One region of the Streptomyces parvus genome, then DNA from elsewhere that is predicted to be linked to it. Evidence: predicted binding sites of a transcription regulator. Region 1 holds the regulator's gene; the other holds the start of a gene.
The links. The regulator HrcA, encoded in region 1, represses chaperone genes, less so after heat shock. The targets are predictions, from matches to a motif close to TTNGCACTCNGNNNNNCNGAGTGCNAA.
Positions count from the first base shown of each region.

Region 2: the regulator HrcA is predicted to act here: its motif matches at 2,159-2,185, upstream of groES (co-chaperone GroES).

Region 1 is NZ_CP135079.1:2,019,432-2,022,838, reverse strand. Features, by position in the region: gene RNL97_RS10080 (DUF3097 domain-containing protein) at 1-568, opposite strand, end outside; gene RNL97_RS10075 (MBL fold metallo-hydrolase) at 625-1,356, opposite strand; gene hrcA (heat-inducible transcriptional repressor HrcA) at 1,521-2,537, shown strand; gene dnaJ (molecular chaperone DnaJ) at 2,538-3,407, shown strand, end outside.
Region 2 is NZ_CP135079.1:4,239,160-4,242,566, reverse strand. Features, by position in the region: gene groL (chaperonin GroEL) at 1-1,596, opposite strand, end outside; gene groES (co-chaperone GroES) at 1,694-2,002, opposite strand; gene RNL97_RS20310 (DUF6234 family protein) at 2,281-2,766, shown strand; gene RNL97_RS20305 (polysaccharide deacetylase family protein) at 2,810-3,407, opposite strand, start outside.

The sequences.
Region 1 (3,407 bases):
GCACGTGGTCACCGGTCACCTGAGCCGCGATCCGGGACTCCTTGGAGCCGGGCACCAGATGGTCCACCAGCACCCCGAGCCGCGCGTCCGGCCCCGGCCCGAACTCCCCGACGATCGCCGGAAGGTCGTCGACGCCCTCCAGGTACTCCACGACCACGCCCTCGATGCGCAGGTCGTCGCCCCACACCCGCTCCACCAGTTCCGCGTCGTGCCGGCCCTCCACGTAGATCCGCCCGGCCCGCGCCACCCGGGCCCGCGCGCCGGGCACCGCCACCGATCCGGATGCCGTACGCGTGGGGCGCACCGGACCGCCGGGACCCGGGCGCACCAGCGTGACGACCTTGCCCTCCAGCAGGAAGCCGCGCGGTTCCATCGGGAACACCCGGTGCTTGCCGAACCGGTCCTCCAGGGTCACCGTCGGCCCCTGGGCCGTCTTCTCGCAGCGGATCACCGCCCCGCAGAAGCCGGTGGCGACCTCCTCCACGACCAGATCGGGTTCGGCGGGCACCTCGGGCACGGGGGCGGACCGCTTCCACGGCGGGGTCAGGTCCGGCTGGTAGCTGCGCATGGCCCGACGATAATCGGCCCGCCGCCGTGAAGAACCTCACGCCGCCGCGGAGATCCTCACACCATCGCGAACCGCTCCGCCAGCGCCGCCCGTTGTGCCCGGACGAACGCCGCGTCCACCACCGCCCCGTGCCCCGGTACGTACAGCGCGTCCTCGCCCCCCAGCTCCAGCAGCCTCTCCAGCGCGGCCGGCCAGCGCGCGGGGACCGCGTCCGGGCCCGCCTGCGGATCGCCCGACTCCTCGACCAGATCGCCGCAGAGCACCACCGGAGGCTCGCCGTCCGAGCCCGGCACCAGCACCGCGAGGTCGTGGCTGCTGTGGGCGGGGCCGAGATCGGCCAGCAGCACCCGGCGGCCGCCGCCCAGGTCGAGCCTCCGCTCGCCGCACACCTCGTGGTGCGGGACCACCAGCGTGTCCGCCGACCGGGCCGCCTCGTCCTCGCCGACGCCATGGCGCACGGCCGACGCGTACAGCCCCTGCTCCTCCTCCCGCAGCAGGGCGGTCAGGCCCGCGGAGCCGTACACCCGCACCCCGGCGAACGCCGCCGTGCCCAGCACATGATCGAAATGGGGGTGGCTCAGTGCGATATGCGTCACCCTGCGTCCGAGCAGCGCCTCGGCCTGCCGCCGCAGTTCCACGCCCTCGCGCAGGGTCGAACCCGTGTCGTACAGCAGCACCCCCTCCGCACCGGCGACCAGCGCGACGGTGGCGTCCCAGCCCGGGAGCCGCCGCCGGCCGACACCGTTGCCCAACCGCTCCCACCCGAAGTCTTCCCAAGCGACGTCCATACCAGGACGCTATCGGCAACGACCTGCGCGGTCCCGTGGCGGTGCGGCCGGTCGCCCTTGCCCAGGCCCCACCCCACCCCCGTACACTGACGACGGGATTGCTGGCACTCGTACGCGCCGAGTGCCAGTCGGAGACCGGAGACATACATCTGGAGGTGTGCGCGATGCTGAGCGAACGCAGACTCGAAGTGCTGCGCGCCATCGTCCAGGACTACGTCGGCACCGAGGAGCCCGTCGGCTCCAAGGCGCTGACCGAGCGGCACCGGCTGGGAGTCTCGCCTGCCACCGTCCGCAACGACATGGCGGTGCTGGAGGACGAGGGCTTCATCGCCCAGCCGCACACGAGCGCGGGGCGCATCCCCACCGACAAGGGGTACCGCCTCTTCGTCGACAAGCTCGCGGGCGTCAAGCCGCTGTCCTCGCCCGAGCGCCGGGCCATCCAGAACTTCCTCGACGGCGCGGTCGACCTCGACGACGTGGTCGGCCGGACGGTGCGGCTGCTCGCGCAGCTGACCCGGCAGGTCGCGGTCGTGCAGTACCCCTCGCTCACCCGCTCGACGGTGCGGCACGTGGAGCTGCTCTCGCTCGCCCCCGCCCGGTTGATGCTCGTCCTGATCACGGACACCGGCCGGGTCGAACAGCGTATGATCGACTGCCCTGCGCCGTTCGGTGAGACATCGCTCGCGGATCTGCGGGCCCGGCTCAACAGCCGGGTCGTCGGACGCCGCTTCGCGGATGTCCCGCGCCTGGTGCAGGAGCTGCCGGAATCCTTCGACAGCGAGGACCGGGGGACGGTTTCCACGGTTCTTTCCACCCTCCTCGAAACCCTGGTCGAGGAGACGGAGGAGCGGCTGATGATCGGCGGCACCTCCAACCTCACCCGCTTCGGACACGACTTCCCGGTGATGATCCGGCCGGTGCTGGAAGCACTGGAGGAGCAGGTCGTCCTGTTGAAGCTGCTCGGTGAGGCCACGGACTCCGGCATGACCGTACGGATCGGGCACGAGAACGCCCACGAGGGGCTCAACTCCACGTCCGTCGTCGCGGTCGGCTACGGTTCGGGCGACGAGGCAGTCGCCAAACTCGGCGTGGTCGGACCGACCCGCATGGACTACCCCGGAACGATGGGAGCGGTACGCGCAGTGGCACGTTACGTCGGACAGATCCTGGCGGAGTCGTAAGTGGCCACGGACTACTACGCCGTACTCGGCGTGCGCCGCGACGCATCTCAGGACGAGATCAAGAAGGCATTCCGTCGGCTCGCCCGCGAGCTGCACCCGGATGTCAACCCGGACCCGAAGACCCAGGAGCGGTTCAAGGAGATCAACGCCGCTTACGAGGTGCTCTCCGACCCGCAGAAGAAGCAGGTCTACGACCTCGGCGGCGACCCGCTCTCCGCGAACGGCGGAGGCGGCGGCGGTGCGGGCGGTTTCGGAGCCGGCGGCTTCGGCAACTTCTCCGACATCATGGACGCCTTCTTCGGCAACGCCGCGCAGCGCGGGCCCCGTTCGCGGACCCGGCGCGGCCAGGACGCCATGATCCGGCTGGAGATCGACCTCAACGAGGCGGCCTTCGGCACCACCAAGGACATCCAGGTCGACACGGCCGTCGTCTGCAACACCTGCAGCGGCGAGGGCGCGGCCCCCGGCACCTCGGCCCAGACCTGTGACATGTGTCGCGGACGCGGTGAGGTCTCGCAGGTCACCCGGTCCTTCCTGGGCCAGGTCATGACCTCGCGGCCCTGCCCGCAGTGCCAGGGCTTCGGCACCGTCGTGCCCACCCCGTGCCCCGAGTGCGCCGGCGACGGCCGCATCCGCTCGCGCCGCACGCTCACGGTCAAGATCCCCGCGGGCGTCGACAACGGCACCCGCATCCAGCTCGCCGGAGAGGGCGAGGTCGGCCCCGGCGGCGGCCCGCCCGGCGACCTGTACGTGGAGATCCACGAGCTGCCGCACTCCGTCTTCCAGCGGCGCGGCGACGACCTGCACTGCACGGTCACCATCCCCATGACGGCCGCGGCCCTCGGCACCAAGTGCCCGCTGGAGACGCTG
Region 2 (3,407 bases), 2.2 Mb from region 1:
GGCGTCGGCCTCTTCCTCGGCCGGCTTCTCGACGACCAGGGTCTCGGTCGTGAGCAGCAGCGACGCGATGGACGCGGCGTTCTCCAGGGCGGAGCGGGTGACCTTGACCGGGTCGATGACGCCGGCCTTGACCAGGTCGCCGTACTCGCCGGTGGCGGCGTTGAAGCCCTGGCCCTTGTCGAGGTCGGCGACCTTGGAGGTGATGACGTAACCCTCCAGGCCGGCGTTCTCGGCGATCCAGCGCAGCGGCTCGACGGCGGCGCGGCGGACGACCGCGACACCGGTGGCCTCGTCGCCGGTCTTGCCGAGGTTGCCCTCCAGGACCTTCACGGCGTGGACGAGGGAGGAGCCACCGCCGGAGACGATGCCCTCCTCGACCGCGGCGCGGGTGGCGGAGATGGCGTCCTCGAGACGGTGCTTCTTCTCCTTCAGCTCCACCTCGGTGGCGGCGCCGACACGGATGACGCACACGCCGCCGGCCAGCTTCGCGAGGCGCTCCTGGAGCTTCTCGCGGTCCCAGTCGGAGTCCGTGGACTCGATCTCGGCCTTGATCTGGTTGACGCGGCCCTTGACGTCCTCGGTGTTGCCACCGCCGTCGACGATGGTCGTGTCGTCCTTGGAGACGGTGACGCGGCGGGCGGTGCCGAGCACGTCCAGACCGGCCTGGTCGAGCTTGAGGCCGACCTCCTCGGCGATGACGGTCGCACCGGTGAGGGTGGCGATGTCGCCGAGCATGGCCTTGCGGCGGTCGCCGAAGCCCGGGGCCTTCACCGCGACGGCGTTGAAGGTGCCGCGGATCTTGTTGACGACGAGGGTGGAGAGCGCCTCGCCCTCGACGTCCTCGGCGATGATCAGGAGCGGCTTGGAGCCACCGGCCTGGATGACCTTCTCCAGGAGCGGCAGCAGCTCCTGGATGGAGCCGATCTTGCCCTGGTGGATCAGGATGTACGGGTCGTCGAGGACGGCCTCCATACGCTCCTGGTCGGTCACCATGTACGGGGACAGGTAGCCCTTGTCGAAGGCCATGCCCTCGGTGAACTCCAGGTCCAGACCGAAGGTGTTGGACTCCTCGACGGTGATGACACCGTCCTTGCCGACCTTGTCCATCGCGTCCGCGATGAGCTCGCCGACCTGCGGGTCCTGCGCGGAGAGCGCGGCGACGGCGGCGATGTCGGCCTTGTCGTCGATCGGGCGGGCGGTCGCGAGGAGCTCCTCGGAGACGGCCTTGACGGCGGCGTCGATGCCCTTCTTCAGGGCGGCCGGGGAGGCGCCGGCGGCGACGTTGCGCAGACCCTCGCGGACGAGCGCCTGGGCCAGGACGGTCGCGGTGGTGGTGCCGTCACCCGCTACGTCGTTGGTCTTGGTCGCCACCTCCTTGACGAGCTGGGCACCGAGGTTCTCGTACGGGTCGTCGAGCTCGACCTCGCGCGCGATGGTGACACCGTCGTTGGTGATGGTGGGGGCACCGAACTTCTTGTCGATGACGACGTTGCGGCCCTTGGGGCCGATCGTCACCTTGACCGTGTCGGCAAGCTTGTTGACGCCGCGCTCAAGGGCGCGACGGGCGTCCTCGTCGAACTTCAGAATCTTCGCCATGGGCTGTATCCCTCTCAAAATGAACTGCGCCCCTCGCCGCCCGGCTATTTGTTACGCAGGGGGCCAGGGGCGCAGAACACAAGCAAACGTGGGTGAATTACTTCTCGACGATCGCGAGGACGTCGCGGGCCGAGAGGACGAGGTACTCCTCGCCGTTGTACTTCACCTCGGTGCCGCCGTACTTGCTGTACAGGACGACGTCGCCGGTCTTGACGTCGAGCGGAAGCCGCTCGCCGTTCTCGAAGCGGCCCGGGCCCACGGCGAGGACGACGCCCTCCTGGGGCTTCTCCTTCGCGGTGTCCGGAATGACCAGGCCGGAAGCCGTGGTCTGCTCGGCGTCGAGCGGCTGGACCACAATGCGGTCTTCGAGCGGCTTGATCGCAACCTTGGAGCTGGTGGTCGACACGATCCGGTCTCCCCCTTCGGAGATCTCACGGGGTTTAACAGTCTGTGGGTGGCGATCGGACCGATCCGTCGTCGCGGGTGCCGGACCTGCCCTGTCGCGCAGAGTGCTGCTGGCACTCTCCAGGGGGGAGTGCCAGACCTGAGACTATGGCCGCGATTAGCACTCGGTCAAGCGGAGTGCCAATTCACCACCCGCGCGCCGTCTCGATCGGGGCTCCGTCCGATCACCGTCCGGACAACGTGGGAACGGAGTTTCACGTTCCGTACGACGGTACGGAGATGACGCACTCGGGGAGCCGCCTGCCGGGACGACCGGACGAGAGAACCGCATCGCGGCAGCCGTCACCGGCCCCCGGCGGCTGCGCGGACCCGCTGGCGGCCGTGGTGCTGGTGGTCGCGGAGGCCGCGGCCGGGGCGCTGCCGGCGCTGTGGCTGGTGGTGCGGGGCCTGACGCGGTCGCGTGAGGCGACCGAGGGCAAGGCGTCCGCGCCTCTGCCCGCGGACCCGGGCACGGACTGGGCGCCGGTCACCGTTCTCGCCGTCCTGGCTCTCCTGGTCGCCTGCGTCGCCGTGGGGTTGCTGCGCAGCGGCTGGTACTGGTCCGGCGGGACGCAGGTGGTCGTCGCGGTGGCGCTGGGCGTCACGGTCCTGGCGTCCGCCGTGCAGGGAAGCGGCCGGGAGGCCCCGGGACCTGCCCCCACCTGGAACTCCCCGCCCTGCCGCAGCGGGGGCGACAGCGACGAGTGCGCGCGCAGCGGGGGCTGAGCGCGCACTCGTCGCGTGCACGGGGCAGGCGGGGGTCAGCGGGTCAGACGTAGTCCTCCAGCTTCGCCACCGCGTACCCCTTGTCCGTGATGGTCTTCATGACGCGGCGGACCATGTCGGGCATCGAGCCCTTCCAGTCCTCCTCGCCCCGGAAGTGGGTGAGGACGATGTCGCCGGGGTGCAGGTCCCGGTCCCACTCGCGCCATTCCATGCGGTCGGGGAAGGCCTCGGAGGACCACAGGGGCACAGCGGTGATCCCGCAGGACTTGGCGACGACGAGGGTGTCGCGGTTGTAGTTGCCGTAGGGCGGGCGGAAGAGGGTGGGGCGCTTGCCGTAGTGCTTGAGGATCTTCTCCTGCTGACCGCAGATCTCGCGCTTCTGCTCGGCGTAGGAGAGGCCGGGCAGATAACGGTGGTTGAGGGTGTGGTTGCTGATGGTCACCCCTCGCCGCTGCATCTTCTTGAAGTAGCCGTAGTCGTCGTTGATGACGTAGTCGCTGACGAACGCGCTGTACGGAATGGACAGTTCGGTCATCATCCGCAGCAGCTCGGGGTCCTTCTCAGCACCGTCGTCCATCGTCAGGAAGACGATCTTCTCCTTGGTCGGGACGGTGGTGAAGACCGGCGGCAGCCCCTCGTCG